DNA from 4 places in the Kitasatospora sp. NPDC059599 genome. Region 2 is predicted to be linked to each of the others. Evidence: riboswitches for the same ligand, from Rfam matches in the RefSeq annotation. Region 2 holds a riboswitch; each other region holds the start of a gene.

Region 1 (4,157 bases), on a different contig from region 2:
TCCTGCTCCCGCAGGGCCCGGGCGAGTTGGGCGGCGAGGTCGCCGTCGGGGTCGAGCACGGGGGCGGTCTGGCCGAAGGCGTAGCCGGGGGAGCGCGGGTCGAGTTCGGCGGCGCCGGTGGCGACGAGCACGGTGGGTCGTTCCAGCGCGGCGCCGTAGACGGATACCGAGCCGTGGTCGCCGATCAGGCAGTCGGCGGCGACCAGCGCGGCCTGCCAGCCCTGGTGCGGCGGGATCAGCCGCAGGCCCATCCGGCGGGCGGTGTCGAGCAGCGCCTCGGGGTCGTGCCGGCTCCAGATGTTGGGGTGCAGGACGACGGCGACCGTGTACTCGTCGGCGGGCAGCCGGCGGACCAGCCGCTGGGGCAGGTCGGGGCGGCGGCCGAATAACGAGTGCTCGCTCCAGGTGGAGTTGACGACGACGAGCCGTCGGCCGTCGACGGCGCCGAGCGCGGCCCGGTAGGCGTCCCGGGAGCGCAGGCTGCGCAGCATCCGGTCGAGGCACGGGTCGCCGACGACCCGGGCGACGTCCAGCGCTTCGGGGCAGGAGGTCCGCAGGCGGTCCAGCTGTTCGGGGTGGGAGAGGCCGAGGACGTCCACGAACACCTCTCCGCCGTGGGTGAGTTCGTTGCGCGAGAGGCCTGCGGAGCTGGTCGTGTCGCCGGTGGACTCGGTCACCAGGCGGTTGTAGCCGGCGCCGTGCGGGAGGACGACGAGCCGGGCGTCCAGGTGGTGCATGGAGGAGTGGACGGCGCAGGCGACGGCGAGGTCGAAGTGGTGCCGGAGGGCGTCCTGCCAGTCGAGCACGGTGAAGCCGGGCAGGCCGTGCAGGTAGTCGTCCAGGGCGCGGTCGGCGAAGGCGGAGCCGGGGTTGACGGTGAAGTACCGGTCGATGCCGTCCGGGTTGAGGAGGGTGAGGACGTCGAGGACGCGGGTGGCGGAGGTGAGGGTGCGGGCGACCGCCAGCACGCGTGCCCTGACCGGTCGGGTGTTCCAGCGGTCGGCGGGCCAGGCGTGGGGGTGGGACGGCACACCATGATCGTACTCATCCGGTGGCCCGGCCCGACGGCTGTTCCCCGAGTGTCGGTCAGCCCGCGGCGGCGGTGGGCTCGTGGTGCTCGCCGGCGGCGCATTCGTCGAGGAGGGGGCGCATGTCCTCGTCCACGAGCCGGTAGCGCACCACGCGGCCGTCCTTGTCGCCGGTGACGACGCCGGCCGTGCGGAGCAGCCGCAGGGCCTGGGAGACGGCGGGGTCGCGCATGCCGGTGGCGACCGCGAGGTCGGTGACGGCGAGCGGGCCGGCCCGGTGCAGGGCGAGCAGCAGGGCGAGCCGTCCGGGGTCGGCGAGCAGGGAGAAGCGCTCGGCCCAGGACCGGACGTGCGCGGTGTCGCCGATCGCGGCGATGGCCTCGCAGACCCGGTGCCCGTCGATGGTGCGGTGGCCCGCGCGGTCGGCCGGTACGAGATGCATGCGGACATTCTTGCAGGCGGGGGCCTGTGATCCTGGACACCTGCGCAGGTGCGCAGCCTTGCATGGGTCGGGGCGCGACCCCTACGGTGTAGCCCGCCGTGGTGCTCGGGAAGACCGGTGACGGACCCTCAGGGGTCCCAGTCCGGAGCGGCCCTCGCCACTGTGATCGGGTGAGTTCCTTCGTCCTCGACGGAATTCGGTCCGTGTCCACGAAGCCACTGGGTGCCTCGCGCACTCGGGAAGGCGGACCCGGATGTCCCGTAAGCCAGGAGACCGGCCACGGCACTTCACGAAGTGATTCCACGAGGTGTTGGAGCGTGATCCTGAGATGACCCTGCCCGAAACCGCCGCGGCGGACGCGAAAGCGGCGCCGTCCGTGTTGCCCGCCTTCCGGTGGAAACGCGAGGACACCGTCCGTACGGCCGGGTTGATGGGGGTGATCCTGGCCATGCACGTGGTGGCCTTCGGGACGCTCGTGTTCCTGGTGGCGCCCGAGCGGTACGCGGTCGGCACCCAGGTCTTCGGGGTGGGCCTGGGCATCACCGCGTACACCCTCGGGATGCGGCACGCGTTCGACGCCGACCACATCGCGGTGATCGACAACACCACCCGCAAGCTGATGGCGGACGGCAAGCGGCCGGTCTCGGTGGGATTCTGGTTCGCGCTGGGGCACTCCTCGATGGTGGTCATCATGGCCGCCCTGGTGGCGGGCGGCGCCCAGCTGGCGAACACGCTGATGGACGACGAGTCGACCACCCACAAGTGGCTCGGCGTGGTCGGGACGACCACCTCCGGGGTGTTCCTCTACCTGATCGGCGCGCTCAACCTGGCGGCGCTGCTCGGCATCGTCAAGGTGTTCCGCGCGATGCGGGCCGGGCAGTACGACGAGGCGGAGCTGGAGGCGCACCTCGACTCCCGCGGCTTCATGGCCCGGGTGCTGAACCGGGCGACCCGTTCGATCACCCGCCCCGGGCAGATGTTCCCGGTCGGCATGGTGCTGGGCCTGGGCTTCGACACCGCCACCGAGGTCACCCTGATGGTGATGGCGGGTTCGGGCGCGGCCGCCGGGCTGCCCTGGTACGCGATCGTCTGCCTGCCGCTGCTGTTCGCGGCCGGGATGAGCCTGTTCGACACCCTGGACGGGACGTTCATGAACTTCGCGTACCAGTGGGCCTTCTCCAACCCGGTGCGGAAGGTGTACTACAACCTGACCATCACGGGGCTGTCGATCGCGGTGGCCTTCATCATCGGCACCATCGAGCTGGTCGGCGTGCTGCACGAGAAGTTCGACCTGACCGACCCGGTGAGCGGCTGGATCGCGGAGATCTCGCTGGACAACGTCGGCTACGCGATCGCGGGGCTGTTCGTGGTGGTCTGGGCGGTGGCGATCGGGTACTGGAAGCTCGCCAAGGTCGAGAAGCGCTGGACGCCGCAGGAGCAGTGAGCTGAGGGGCCCACCGCGCGGTGCCGAACGGCGCCTCCCCACTCGGGGAGGCGCCGTTCGTGCGTGCGGGGTCAGCGCTCCTCGCGGAAGTCGACGTGCCGGCCCGCGACCGGGTCGTACTTGCGCAGGACCATCCGGTCCGGATCGTTGCGGCGGTTCTTGCGGGTCACGTACGTGAAGCCGGTGCCGGCGGTGGAGCGGAGCTTGATGACGGGGCGCAGTTCGCTGCGGGCCACGGGTGTCCTCCTGGGTCCGGGGTGTTCGGTCGAGACCGTACACCGAAATGGAAGTCATTTTCATCTGGTGTAGCGTTTGCGCCGTCCCGATCATTCCCGGACGCCAGGGAGCACCCATGTCCGCCCACTGCCGGCTCACCGGCCGCCGGCCCGGCTTCGGCAACGCGATCTCGCACTCGCACCGCCGCACCCGCCGCCGCTTCGACCCCAACGTCCAGCGCAAGCGCTACTGGCTGCCCGGTGAGGGCCGGTACGTGCGGCTCACGCTGAGCGCCAAGGGCATCCGCACCGTCGACACGATCGGCATCGAAGCCGCCGTCGCCCGGATCCGGGCCCGGGGGGAGAGGGTCTGATGGCCGAGCAGAGCAAGATCGCCAAGAACGAGCAGCGGCGCGCCGTCGTCGACCGGTACGCCGAACGCCGGGCCGAGCTCAAGCGGATCATCGCCCACCCCGGCGCCGACCCGGCCGAGCGCGCCGCCGCGCGGGCCGAACTCGCCCGCCGGCCGCGCGACGCCGGCGCGACCCGGGTCCGCAACCGCGACGCCGTGGACGGCCGCCCCCGCGGCTACCTGCGCGCCTTCGGCCTCTCCCGGGTCAACCTGCGCGCGCACGCCCACGCCGGCCACCTGCCGGGCGTCCGGAAGGCGAGCCGGTGAGCCCGGTGGACGCCCCGGAGCGGATCAAGCTGCCCGTGGTCGTCGTCGCCGGGCTGCACGCCGAGGAACGACGCGCGGCCGTCGACGAGCTGACCGCGGACGCGGTGGAGGCGGTGGTGCTGCGGCACGACCTGCGGGACGCCTCGCTCGGCCTCGTCCACCGGGAACTGCGCGACGCCCGGGGGGTGTTCGACGCGGACGACGCGCCGTTGACGAACGACTGCCCGTGCTGCGCCCTGCGCGAGGACCTGCTGCCCCGGCTGCTGGGGATCGCCGACGAAGGCCGCCACGGGCTCGCCGTCGTCGAACTGTGGGGCGGCAGCGACCCGCACCCGGCCGTCGAGGTGAT
Region 2 (4,157 bases):
CGACCAGTAGGCGGTGGCCGGGGGCGTCAGGACGCACTTCTCCTGATCCGGGGTCGGGAACTGCTTGCCGCCCTGGAAGCCGCCGTAGCCGATCCGGCAGATGAACGCCGGGCCGTCGTGACCGGTGCCGGTGGTCTTCCAGCCGCCCTGGTTGAGCAGGGCGTACCCGGTGGTCGGGGTGGTGCCGCAGGAGCGCAGCAGCGGGCCGCCCCACCTCCCGAAGTCCACCGCGAGGACGACGCCCGAGGTGGTGGTGCACTGGTCCATCGGCAACGGCGCCGCCACCGCGGGGGCGGCGCCCACGGCGACGCCACCGCAGGCGAGCGCGAAGGTCAGCGCCGCCGCCCCGGACAACCGCCCGAGGCGCGTGGCGCGTCCCGGGCTCACCGGTGCCGCCCCGGGGCCGCGGTGCGGCGGCGACGGGCGACCAGGACGGCCGCGGCGCCGAGCGCGGTCAGCGCACCGGCACCTGCGGTCAGGGTCAGCGCCTGGGTTCCGGTGCTCGCGAGGTTGCCGGAACCGGTCTGCCCCGACACGCTCCCGGCCCGGGCGTCGGCGCCGCCCGCCGGGGCGTCGACGCCGCCGGCCGGCCGGGTGGTCGGGCCACCGCCGGTCGAGGGCACGTCGGTGACCGGGGCCGACGCAGTCGTGGTGGGCGAGTCCGTCGGGGTGCCGGTGGGCGTTCCTGTCGGAGTGCCGGTCGGCGTGTCGGTGGGAGTGCCCGTCGGCGTACCGGTGGGCGTTCCTGTCGGCGTACCGGTCGGCGTCCCCGAGGGAGTCGGCGTCGGAGTGCCGGTGGGCGTCCCCGAGGGAGTCGGCGTCGGAGTACCGCCGAGGTTGCGGGTCAGCGTGCCGAAGGAGATCCCGGTGGCACCACCGAGCACCTGGGTGGAGGCGCGGACGTCCGAACCCCGCTGGCCGGCGGAGGCGACGTTGAACCCGCCGTCGCCGTTCTGCTGCCCGGCGAGGAAGTCGAGCGCCTTGGCGATCCGACCGCCGTAGTCGGCCTTGCGCAGCGTCATGCCCTGGACGGCCAGCGCGGCCGAGTTGGTGGAGTCGCCGGCCGCACCGGGAAAGCCGCCGTCGGGCAGCTGCCGCGCGGCGAGCCAGCCGAGCCCCCTGTCGACCGCCTGCGCCGCCTCGTCCCCGGGCACGAGGGCCAGGGCCATGACGGCCATCGCCGTGCTGTCCACGTCGGAGTCGCCGGTGGCGGGGATCAGGCTCGGCCAGGAGCCGTCCGCGTGCTGGAGGCCCTTCAGGTAGGCGATCGCAGGGGCTGCGTTGGCGGCGTCCCCGGCCCGGAGCTGGGCCATGACGGCGAGTGCCTGGGAGAAGACCGAGGTGGCGTAGGCGTAGTTGCCGGGGGCGTCACAGCCGCTGTTCGCGTCGGCCTTGGTGCACACCAGCGCGGCGAGGGCGGCGATCAGGTCGTGGCCGCCGAAGTTCCGCGGGTCGCGGCCGACGGCCTCGGCGAGCAGCGCCTCCTTGCCGATCGAGCCGCCGCCGGCGTACTCGGTGCCGATGGCCGTCCAGTCGTTGACGGTGCGCTCGCTCGCGTCCTTGCCCTGCCGGTCCAGGAAGTCGACGATCCTGCGCAGCGCGGCGTCGTCGGTGCCGGTGGCGGCGAGGGCGTAGGCGCCGTCGATGGTGAGGCCGAAGTCGGCGAAGGCCGGGAAGCCCTCGTAGTAGTGGCCGTCGATGAGCCGGGCCGGGTCGGTGAGGTAGGCGCCACCCTTGGCGGCGTCCGGGGTCCGGCCCTCGGGCGGCGTGGTGGTGCCGGGGTTGCCGGCGTCGTGCAGCGGGTTCGCGCCCGTCGTGGGGCGGGCGTCACAGCCCCGGGTGGCGCTGCGGCCCCGGTGATCGACGTCGAACGTGCCCGCCGTCGCCGTGCACTGCCCGATCGGGTCGGCTGCGGCGGTACCGGGGTGGCCGAGCAGGACGGTGCCGCACGCGGCGACCGCGACGGTGCCGGCGACCACCAGCGACGCGAGGTCCCGGTTCCTGTGACGTGTGCGACTGCTGCTGACCCTCACGACGACTCCCTGGTCGGTCGACACGGGAGACACGGCGCAGCCGACGGCCGCCCGCCGGGAACGCGGGGGCGTCAAGAGCTGCGTCGTAGTCCGCGACGACGCAAGTGCTGTGTGAACAGACCCCCGGTCCAGGCATTCCGGCTCACCCACCGGGCGGTGGGTCTACGGTTGCGGGTCAGCGCCGGAATCGGACCGGCTTCCCCTGAATGCCGAGGGTGAAAAACCGGTTCATCAGACCACGGCGTCCGACGGGGAGTCAACGGGTCGTCAGGTCACTAACGTCCCTTGGCTCCTGCGACCCGGACGCGCACCCGTCGACGCCGGCGCCCCCACCACCGAATCCGGGCACGCCGGTGCACCCGGCCCCCTGTCCGGACAGGGGGCCGGGGCTCCGGTGGCGCCGCCGTTGGCCGGCCGCGCCAACGGGCGTCAGGGGGCGGTGATGCCCGGCTGGGCGCCCGCGCCGAAGGACCAGCCCTCGACGTCTCCGGGCGCCGGGTTGTAGCTGCCCGCGCCGAGGTTGCTGTACGACCAGGGGCCGCCGTGCTGGGCGTGCCAGTACGACCAGTAGGCGTTGCCGGTCGGGTTGGTGCAGGTGGCCGGCAGCGCGTTGATCTTGCAGACGAAGCCGGGGAACCTCGGGTGGAAGGCGTAGGGGAACCCGGCGCCGGTGAGCGCGGCGAGTCCGCTGGCCGGGTCGCCGGGGGCGCAGCCGGTTTCGATGCCGCCGCCGACGGCCGTGAAGTCGACCACGACGGTGACGCCGGTGGTCCCGTCGCAGGCGGCGGCCTGCGCCTGCGGGGCCTGCGCGGCGGAGACGCCGAGCAGGCCGGCGGTGAGGGCGGCGGCTGCGACGATCGAGCCGAGCGTGCGGCGGGCAGGTCGGGCAGGGGTGAGGGTGTCGTTCATCGGTGAACTCCTCGCAGTGTCGGGCCCGTTCAGCGGACGGCCGGTGCCGGGCAGAGCAGCGTGGGGGCGTCGGGGCGGGCCCCGGCGGCGGAGAGGGTGGCGAGCGGGGTGCCCGCGAGACCGAGGACGGCCTGCGCGGTGGCCCGGGCGCCGGTGCCCGCGGTGAAGCCGGTGGCGTCGTAGGCGACGGCGCCGCGCACCGCCGGGTCGGCGGCGCAGCCCTGCTGGAGCTTGACCAGTCGGCTCCAGCCCTTGAGGCCGGCGCCGAAGTGCCCACCGGCCAGCAGCGCCTGGGTGGCCAGGCCGGTGGTGTTGGCGTTGGAGGCGGTTGCCCCGGCCGCCGCGAAGCCGCCGTCGGCGTTCTGGTGGGTGGTGAGCCAGGTGAGGCCGGCGTTGGCCTTGGCGGTGCGGCCGGTGGCGGCGAGGGCCTGGACGGCGAGCGCGGTGGCGTCCGCGTCGCTCGCGCAGGTGGTCTGGCCGAAGGCGACGGGGAAGCCGCCGTCCGCGCACTGGCTGTTCGCGAGGTAGTCGACGGCCACCGCCGGGGCGTCACCGGGCGTGCGGTGCAGGGCGATCAGGGCCAGCGACTGGCCGAAGGCGTTGCTGTAGTCGCCCCACTGGGAGCGGTCGGAGAAGCGGCCCTCGGCGGTCCGGAGGGAGCGCAGCCGGGCGGGCAGGTCGACGCCGCCGAAGCTCGCCGGGTTCTCGCCGCGGACCTCGGCGGCGAGCAGCAGTTTGGCGGTGGCGCCGGCGTAGGCCTCGGTGGTGCCGTCGCCGAGGTAGCCGCTGATGATCTCGGGCTTGGCGAGCCAGGCGGTGGCCTTGGCGGCGGCCAGGTCGGAGCCGTGGGAGGCGGCGAAGGCGAGTACGGCGTCGACGGTCAGGCCCTGGTCGGGGTAGGCGGTGCCATTGAAGACGGACTCGAAGTGGTCGCCGTCGACGAGTTGGCGGGCCAGCCAGCCGGCCGCGGCGGCGTCCGGACGGACCGTGACGGAGGCCGACGCTGCGGGGGCCGACGTCGCGGGGGCCGGCGCGGCGTGCGCGGCGGCGGCCGGGAGCACGGTGGCGAGGGCCAGGGCGGGTATCGCGAGCAGACCGAGGGTGCGGCGGAGCGCGGGCATGGGTGCCTTTCCGGGCCTGGACGCAGGGGCCCGGAGGACGTCGGCGAACGCGCCGGGGCAGCCCTCGGAGCTCCGGCCCGCAGACCACGACGGG
Region 3 (4,157 bases), on a different contig from region 2:
GCGGTACGACAGGACGTGGCTGCCCGGGGTGTTGAGGAGGATCGGGCCCGCATAACCCGTCCAGCCGTTCCCGTCGATGTCGTACTCGGTCCTGGCCGTGCCGCTGATGTCGTCGGTCGCGCCGAGGGTGACGGTGACGTCGGTGTTGTTCCACCCGGCGTCGTTCGGGGGCGGATCGGCGGTGGCGGTGGTGACCGGGGCAGTGGTGTCCGGCGGTTGCATCAGCCGGGCCACGTTGTCGTCGAATTCGCGGACCGCCTCCGGCTCCGGGAGCGGCGGCATGCCGGGATGGCCGATCGCTCCGCCGGTCAGCTTCAGATGCGCCCAGTCGTCGTATCCGGCGAGCGAGGTCATCGCGCCGTCGCCGTCGATGTCGGCGGGGACGGGCACCTGGTCGACGTTGCCGTCGCAGTTCCAGTCGACCCAGTTGAGGCTGGTCGAGGTGGTGACGTACTTCTTGACCGCTGCGCAGTAACGACGGATGCCGTAGGGCACGGTTCCGGTGGGAGGAACGGTGTTCTCGTCCAGCCGGTTCTCGTCGAGGCCGGTCGCCACCCGCGAGTAGTCGATGTACGTGGTGGGCCCGCTCGTCATCCCCGACCCGTACGAGTAGTTCATCACGCTGAAGTACTGCGGTTTGAAGTTGACGGCGTCCCCTCCGCCGTGATCCAGGCTCAGATTGTGGCCGAGTTCGTGCATGAGGATGCCGGCTTGATCGTCCTCGGTGCCGACGTGGTGCGGCTGGTTGCCGAGTGCGAGGACGAAATCGCTGGCGCCGCGGGGAGCGTAACCGTTCCAACTGCTGCCGGGGGCGAGCAGGTGAGCGGAGAGCGCGTAGTGGAACACCGGCGAACGGCCGGCACTGACGAAGCCACCGGAGGCCGTCTTGATCTTGTAGAAGTCGTCCCACACGTAGTTGCACGCGTCATTGTCCGGGTCCGGGTTGCTCGGATTCGGGCAATCGCCTTTGAACGTGCCGAGGTTGTCGACCTCGGCGACCTGCCGTGCCCGGCTCAGGGCTCCCCAGGTCCGGCCGGTGGAGAAGTCGAGGATGCTGTCCGGGCCGGCGTCGACGTGCAGGTTGATGCCCGGTCCGGGGGCTCCTCGACGCTGGTAGGGCGCGTTGGCGAAGGCGTCGACCACCCTCTTGATCGCCTGGGCGGACAGCTGGTGGCTGTGGACGTTGCCGGGAGTGTCGTCCGCCATCCAGTCGAGGTGGACGAAGATGTCGGGCCGGTTCACGTCGGCGCCCATGCCTGGCAGGTCGATGTGCTTCATCGGGCTGCCGTCCCCCGGATCGATGTCGACGCCGTGGAGCTTCCAGTCGTCGGGGATGCCGTCGCACATCCGTGAGTTGCAGTCGAAGGCGTAGTTGACGGTGGTGTGGTCGCCGTCCCCGCCGTCGCGGGAGAGCGCGTAGCCGTTCGGGACCGTCTCGTCGTAGCTCTGCCCGCCGACGGCTGCGTTGTCCCAGTGCAGGCGCAGGTTGGGGCCCTTGTCGTTGTCGATCCGGTAGAAGGCCGAGCCCTCGGTGCCCGTTCCGGCCCCGCAGGACACCGACTTCCAGAGCGCCACCTTGCCCGGCTCGATCCGGGCCGGTGGCTCGGTCTCCCAGCACCCGTGCTGGAGGTAGTGGTCGGTCAGGATCAGCGGGAGGTCGCTGTTGTTGGTCAGGACCACCGAGGTGCTGCGGAAGTCCGCCGTGACAAGGGCGGAGGCCGGCGCCGGGTGGAAGCCCATGCCCGTTCCCGTCAGTACCAGGCCGAGGACGGCCAGGGTTCGGCCTGCTCGCGCTCGCCAGGAGCGTGGGCGCCTGCCGCGATCGAACCTCATGAGTCTCATGTCTCCGTGTTTCTGTCGCCGTGTCCGCTCCGCCCCACGCGCTCACCTTCCGGCGGACACCGGCCCCGGGCACCCGGACGGGGACCGAACGGGGGCGGAAGACAAGCCTTCGGTCCGGATCGGTTCACGCGGTCGGGCGATCGGGGAGCCACTGCCGTCGGCGTTTCGAGACGGTTCGGTCCGGCCGGGTGACGGCGGAGGTGGCGTCTCCCGCGCGGCTGGGCGCGGGCGGCCGGGCGGCCGGGCGGCCGGGCAGGTGGGCGGGCGCGGCGCGCGGCCGGGGCTCTGGACTTACTAGGACGTCCAACTATATGGTCGAGGGCAGGTCCGCGGTGTCAGGGAAGCCGGTGTGAGTCCGGCACGGTCCCGCCACTGTGACCGGGGAGTTCGTCCTCGCAGGTAGACGGCCACTGGCAGCCAGCCGGGAAGGCCCGGGGGCGGGCGTGGATCCGGGAGTCAGGATACCGGCCGCGGGTGGTTCGTGTTTTCCACGAGGATGGAGACGACACGCATGACTCGGGCTGCTGATCCGTACGGGTGCCGACGAGGCTCCCGTGCCGCTGCCGTGCTGCCGACCGTCAGGGCGCCCCGCTTCTGACGGTCCGTCAACTGCCGTACACCGTGCCGGCGCACAACCGTGCGCGCGGTCGCCGGTGTCGGCGGTGCCCCCTCCATTCCTCCTCTCCCCACCCATGTCGAGAGAAGGAACCGATGGTCCGTGAACTGACGCACTTCGTCGCCGGCAAGCGCACACCCGGCTCGTCCGGGCGGTACGGCGACGTGTACGACCCCAACACCGGCCGGGTGCAGGCCCGGGTGCCGTTGGCCGACCGCGCCGAGGTCGAGGCGGTGATCGCCGACGCCGCGCAGGCCCAGCCCGCGTGGGCGGCCTGGAACCCGCAGCGGCGGGCGCGGGTGCTGCTGCGCTTCCTGCAGCTCGTCGAGCGGGAGAAGGAGGAGCTGGCCCGGCTGCTCTCCGCCGAGCACGGCAAGACGGTGGCCGACGCCCACGGTGACCTCCAACGCGGTCTGGAGGTGGTGGAGTTCGCCGCCGGGATCCCGCACCTGCTGAAGGGCGAGTTCAGCGACAACGCCGGCACCGGCATCGACGTGTACTCGATGCGCCAGCCGCTCGGCGTGGTCGCCGGCATCACGCCGTTCAACTTCCCGGCGATGATCCCGCTGTGGAAGGCGGCGCCCGCGCTGGCCTGCGGCAACGCCTTCGTCCTCAAGCCCTCCGAGCGGGACCCGTCGGTGCCGCTGCGCCTCGCCGAACTGTTCCTGGAGGCCGGGCTGCCGCCGGGCGTGCTCAACGTGGTCAACGGTGGCAAGGAGGCCGTGGACACCCTGCTGGAGGATCCACGGGTGCAGGCCGTCGGCTTCGTCGGTTCCACGCCGATCGCCCAGTACGTGTACGCGACGGCCGCCGCGCACGGCAAACGGGCGCAGTGCTTCGGCGGCGCCAAGAACCACATGATCGTGATGCCGGACGCCGACCTCGACCAGGCCGCCGACGCGCTGGTCGGCGCCGGGTACGGCTCGGCCGGCGAGCGCTGCATGGCGATCTCGGTGGCCGTCCCGGTGGGGGAGGAGACCGCGGACGCCCTGGTGGCGAAGCTGGTCGAGCGGATCGCCGCGCTCAGGGTCGGCCGCTCGGACGACCCGGCGGCGGACTTCGGCCCGCTGGTCGGCGCCGACGCGCTGGAGCGGGTCCGTGGCTACCTGGACCTCGGGGTCGGGGAGGGCGCCGAACTCGTCGTGGACGGACGGGACTTCCGCCTGGAGGGCCACGAGGACGGCTACTTCCTCGGTGCCTCGCTGTTCGACCGGGTGACGCCGGACATGCGGATCTACCGGGAGGAGATCTTCGGCCCGGTGCTGACCGTGGTGCGTGCCGCGGACTACGAGGAGGCGCTGCGGCTGCCCAGCGAGCACGAGTACGGCAACGGCGTGGCCATCTACACCCGGGACGGCGACACCGCCCGGGACTTCGCCCGCCGGGTGAACACCGGCATGGTCGGGGTCAACGTGCCGATCCCGGTGCCGATCGCGTACCACACCTTCGGCGGCTGGAAGCGCTCCGGCTTCGGCGACCTCAACCAGCACGGCCCGGACGCGATCCGCTTCTACACCCGCACCCGCACCGTCACCTCGCGCTGGCCCTCCGGGGTCAAGGAGGGCGCGAGTTTCACGATGCCGACGATGGGATGAGCGCGATGAACGACCTCACCGAGGACCAGCGCGCCGTCGCCGAGACCACCCGGGCCTTCGCCCGGGAGCACCTGGCGCCGAACGCGGTCGAGTGGGACCAGGCC
Region 4 (4,157 bases), on a different contig from region 2:
CACCGCGTGACCGTCGTCGCCCCACTCCACGGCCCACCGGCCGGGCTGCCGGCTCTCGGGGCTGCCGGTGAAGGTGATCCGCCCGGCGCCGAGGCTCCGGACGAGGAGCGGCCCGGACTCCTGAACGGTGGTCACCGGGCGGACCATCCGCTCGGAGGCCCGGCGGCCGACCACCAGCACGGCAGCGCCGGCTCCGACGGCGGCGGCCGCCACGACGGCGGCGGTTCCCCAGCGCATATCGTTCCCCGCTCTGTTGCTCTCGCTGTTGCTCTCGGGCCGGACGGTGCTCGTACACCAGTCCACCGGGGCCCCGCCCGCCCGGCCACCGGGCTGGGCCGTCCGGGTCACTCGGGCACGGGCCGGAGCGGGTCGGGGAGTCAGCGGGGCGGGGAGTCAGCGGGTCAGGGGGTTCGAGAGGGGCGGGGGATTCCAGAGGGGCCGGGGTTTCCGGAGGGGCCGGGAGTCAGAGCGCGTCGGCGTCGAGGAGGCGCCAGAAGCGGGACGTGAGGGTGTCGATCGCGGGGGGCGGCGCGGCGCGGGCGCCGGCGCCCCAGTGGGAGGGGACGTGGTGCTCCTGGTGGAGAGCCTCGACAGCGCCGGCCAGGGTCTCCGCGGGAGCCGGGACGATGCGGGCGAGGGCGCGCAGGTGGGGCTGCCAGCGGCCGGTGACGCACTGGCGGAGCAGGTGGTCGAGGGCCTCCTCGCGGCCGGTGGCCCGGACGAGGTCGGGCAGGCCCAGGCCGAGGACCTCGGCGAGGGACCGGGTCTGCTCCTCGTCGCCGTCCCAGTGACCGGTCAGTTCGGCCTCCCGGTAGGCGTCGAGGGTGGTGCCGGTGCGGTCCGCGACGGCGGCCTGGCCGAGTTCGCGGGCCAGCCGGTGGTCCCGCAGCCGGACCGGGCGGCCGTCCATCAGCTGGGCGGCCCGGCACCACAGGGCGCGGGCGAGGGCGATGAACTCGCCCTCACCGGGACGCAGCTCGCCGCTCTCCCAGGCGAGGACGTGGGCGGGCAGCAGCCGGACGCCGTGCGCGGCCATACCCTCGGCGACCTGCTCGGGGGTCAGGCCGAGACCGGCCCGGTGGGCGCGGGCGGCCGAGGGCGAGAACGGCACCGGGGGCGGGGCGGCGGGGGGCTTTCTGCGACGCATGCCACCGAACGGTAGGGGCGGACCGGGGCACGGCCCCAGCACCCGAACGCACGAAGCGACCGGTCCCGGGGGCCCGCCGCGCTGGGCGATCCCACAGGCTGTCAGCCGGTGTCCCGTGTGACCAACCCCTCCGTGACCTCGGTTGACTCCCGGTTCGGCCGCGTGATGGGATCCTGGGGCCAATCGGAGGCATGGAGAGGAAGCCGGTGCGAGTCCGGCGCGGTCCCGCCACTGTCACCGGGGAGCACGCTCGGAATCATCGCCACGGCGGGCCGTCAGAAGCCGCTGGAAGGCCCCGGGGGTGCGTCCGACCCGGAAGCCAGGAGACTCTCGCCCCCGCTACGTCGATCCAGGGCGCGGACCCTGAGTGAGGACACGCACGCGATGCAGGCTGCCCCGCCCCGCCGCACTCCGAGCTGCCGTCCCGGGCACGGCCTTCCGGCGCAGGGTGTTCACGCGACCGGCCTCCTCGCACGCGCTCTTCCGATACCCGGCCTTCCGACGTGCAGCCGATGACCCGCCGCCCCCTGACCGGTCGTCCGCTCGCCCGCGCCGCCCTGTTCGCGCTGGGCGCCGTCGTGGGCTACGCCGCCGACGCCCGCTACGGCGACCCGCGCCGGGGCCACCCGGTGGCCGTGTTCGGCAGTGCCGCGACCCGGCTGGAGCGGCGCCTGTGGCGCGACGACCGGGCCGCCGGGGCCGGGTACACGGCGCTGTGCGTGGGCGCGGTCGCGGCGGGCGCGCTCGCCCTGGACCGTACGGTGGGCCGGCGCCCGACGGGCCGGGCGGCCCTCGCGGCGGCCGCCACCTGGACGGTGCTCGGCGGCACCTCGCTGACCCGGGAGGCCCGCGCCATCGGCCGCTCGCTGAAGGCCGGCGACCTGCGGGCCGCACGGGAGCGGCTGCCGCACCTGTGCGGGCGGGACCCGAGCGCGCTCGACGAGCAGCAGATCGCCCGCGCGGTGGTCGAGTCGGTGGCCGAGAACACCGCCGACGCCGTGGTGAACGCGCTGACCTGGGGCGCCCTCGCGGGCACGCCCGGGCTGCTGGCCTTCCGGGCGGTGAACACCCTGGACGCCATGGTGGGCCACCGCTCGCCGCGGCACGCCCGGTTCGGCTGGGCCTCGGCCCGGCTGGACGACGTGGCCGGCTGGCCGGGCGCCCGGCTGACCGCGCTGCTGACGGTGGCCGCCGCCCCGCAGCCCCGGACGGCCTGGCAGGTCTGGCGCCGCGACGGCTCCGCGCACCCGAGCCCGAACGCGGGCCAGGCCGAGTCGGCGTTCGCCGGCGCGGTGGGCGTCCGGCTGGGCGGCACACTGCAGTACGGCGAGCGGGTGGAGCACCGGCCGGTGCTGGGCGCGGAGCTGCGCCCGGTGACGGTGGACGACATCGAGCGGGCCTGCGCGCTCTCGCGGCGGGTGGGCGCGCTGGCGCTGGGTACGACGGTCGCGGGGCACGTCCTGCTGCGCGCGCTCCTGGGGAAGAGGGGAAGGGCATGACGAACGCGCTGCTGGTCGCGGGGACGACCTCGGACGCGGGCAAGAGCGTGGTGACGGCCGGCATCTGCCGCTGGCTGGCCCGCCAGGGCGTGCGGGTCGCGCCGTTCAAGGCGCAGAACATGTCGCTGAACTCCTTCGTCACCGCCGACGGTGCCGAGATCGGCCGCGCCCAGGCGATGCAGGCGCAGGCCGCCCGGGTGGAGCCGGAGGCGGCGATGAACCCGGTGCTGCTGAAGCCCGGCGCGGACGGCCGCAGCCAGGTGGTGCTGCTGGGCCGGCCGGTCGCCGAGGTCGGCGCGCTGGACTACCGCGAGCGCAAGCCCGTCCTGCTGGAGCGCGCCCTGGAGTGCCTCGCCGATCTGCGCCGCCGCTACGAGGTGGTGGTCTGCGAAGGCGCCGGTTCGCCTGCCGAGATCAACCTGCGCGACCGCGACATCGCCAACATGGGCCTGGCGACGGCCGCCGGGCTGCCCGTGGTGGTGGTCGGGGACATCGACCGGGGCGGCGTGTTCGCGGCGATGTACGGGACGCTGGCGCTGCTGTCGGCGGAGGACCAGCGGCACGTGGCCGGCTGGTTCGTCAACAAGTTCCGCGGCGACGCGCGGCTGCTGGCACCCGGGCTGGAGATGCTGCACGAGCTGACCGGCCGTCAGGTGCTGGGCACCCTGCCGATGCTGCCCGGCCTGTGGCTGGACGCCGAGGACTCGCTGGACCTGTCGACGGTGGTGGACCGGGTGGACGGGCGCGGCCCGCTCGGCGCGGACGTGCTGCGGGTCGCCGTGGTGCGCTTCCCCCGGCTGTCCAACTTCACCGACCTGGACGCGCTGGCGCAGGAGCCGGGTGTGCTGGTCCGCTGGGCGACCAGGCCGGAGGAACTGGCCGACGCCGATCTGGTGGTGCTGCCCGGCACCCGGGCCACCGTGGCGGACCTCGCCTGGCTGCGCGAGCGCGGCCTGGAGCCGGCGCTGAAGGCGCGGGCGGCGGCCGGACTGCCCGTCCTCGGGGTGTGCGGCGGCTACCAGATGCTGGCGCGCGGGATCGTCGACGAGGTGGAGTCCAAGGCGGGTGCCGTCGACGGGCTCGGCCTGCTGCCGACGCACGTGCGGTTCGGCGTCGAGAAGGTGCTGGCGCGGCCGGTCGGCGAGGCGTACGGGCACCGGGTCGAAGGCTACGAGATCCACCACGGCGTGGTCGCGGTCGAGGGGGGCGTCGCCTTCCTGGACGGCTGCCGGGTGGGCTCGGTCTGGGGCACGACCTGGCACGGCGCGCTGGAGAACGACGGCTTCCGCCGCGAACTCCTGCGCGAGGTCGCCGCGTTGGCGGGCCGGGCGTTCGTCCCGGCGCCGGACACCTCCTTCGCCGCGGCGCGCGAGGCCCGGCTGGACCGGCTGGGCGACCTGATCGAGGAACACGCGGACACCGACGCGCTGTGGAAGCTGATCGAGGGCGGGGTGCCGGCGGCCGGATCGCTGCCGTTCCTGGCGCCCGGGGCACCTGGGAGTGACGCATGA

The links. Region 2 has a riboswitch for cobalamin ahead of ACFV04_RS37620 (prenyltransferase/squalene oxidase repeat-containing protein). Riboswitches for the same ligand answer to the same signal wherever they lie in the genome.
Region 1: another riboswitch for cobalamin. It lies ahead of ACFV04_RS13780 (HoxN/HupN/NixA family nickel/cobalt transporter); the one in region 2 lies ahead of ACFV04_RS37620 (prenyltransferase/squalene oxidase repeat-containing protein).
Region 3: another riboswitch for cobalamin. It lies ahead of ACFV04_RS31815 (CoA-acylating methylmalonate-semialdehyde dehydrogenase); the one in region 2 lies ahead of ACFV04_RS37620 (prenyltransferase/squalene oxidase repeat-containing protein).
Region 4: another riboswitch for cobalamin. It lies ahead of ACFV04_RS14200 (cobalamin biosynthesis protein); the one in region 2 lies ahead of ACFV04_RS37620 (prenyltransferase/squalene oxidase repeat-containing protein).

The regions. Positions count from the first base shown of each region.
Region 1 covers NZ_JBHWCL010000030.1:49,211-53,367, reverse strand. Annotated here, with positions in the region: gene ACFV04_RS13790 (hypothetical protein) at 1-1,031, opposite strand, end outside; gene ACFV04_RS13785 (ArsR/SmtB family transcription factor) at 1,087-1,470, opposite strand; cobalamin riboswitch at 1,553-1,767, shown strand; gene ACFV04_RS13780 (HoxN/HupN/NixA family nickel/cobalt transporter) at 1,799-2,914, shown strand; gene rpmG (50S ribosomal protein L33) at 2,986-3,150, opposite strand; gene rpmB (50S ribosomal protein L28) at 3,267-3,503, shown strand; gene rpsN (30S ribosomal protein S14) at 3,503-3,808, shown strand; gene ACFV04_RS13760 (CobW family GTP-binding protein) at 3,805-4,157, shown strand, end outside.
Region 2 covers NZ_JBHWCL010000169.1:2,868-7,024, reverse strand. Annotated here, with positions in the region: gene ACFV04_RS37625 (hypothetical protein) at 1-387, opposite strand, end outside; gene ACFV04_RS37620 (prenyltransferase/squalene oxidase repeat-containing protein) at 384-2,033, opposite strand; cobalamin riboswitch at 2,143-2,274, opposite strand; gene ACFV04_RS37615 (flagellar hook-length control protein FliK) at 2,463-2,942, opposite strand; gene ACFV04_RS37610 (prenyltransferase/squalene oxidase repeat-containing protein) at 2,972-4,063, opposite strand.
Region 3 covers NZ_JBHWCL010000119.1:3,426-7,582, reverse strand. Annotated here, with positions in the region: gene ACFV04_RS31820 (OmpL47-type beta-barrel domain-containing protein) at 1-1,740, opposite strand, end outside; cobalamin riboswitch at 2,138-2,330, shown strand; gene ACFV04_RS31815 (CoA-acylating methylmalonate-semialdehyde dehydrogenase) at 2,554-4,053, shown strand; gene ACFV04_RS31810 (acyl-CoA dehydrogenase family protein) at 4,050-4,157, shown strand, end outside.
Region 4 covers NZ_JBHWCL010000032.1:2,876-7,032, forward strand. Annotated here, with positions in the region: gene ACFV04_RS14190 (alpha/beta hydrolase family protein) at 1-237, opposite strand, end outside; gene ACFV04_RS14195 (XRE family transcriptional regulator) at 464-1,147, opposite strand; cobalamin riboswitch at 1,343-1,477, shown strand; gene ACFV04_RS14200 (cobalamin biosynthesis protein) at 1,660-2,646, shown strand; gene ACFV04_RS14205 (cobyric acid synthase) at 2,643-4,157, shown strand.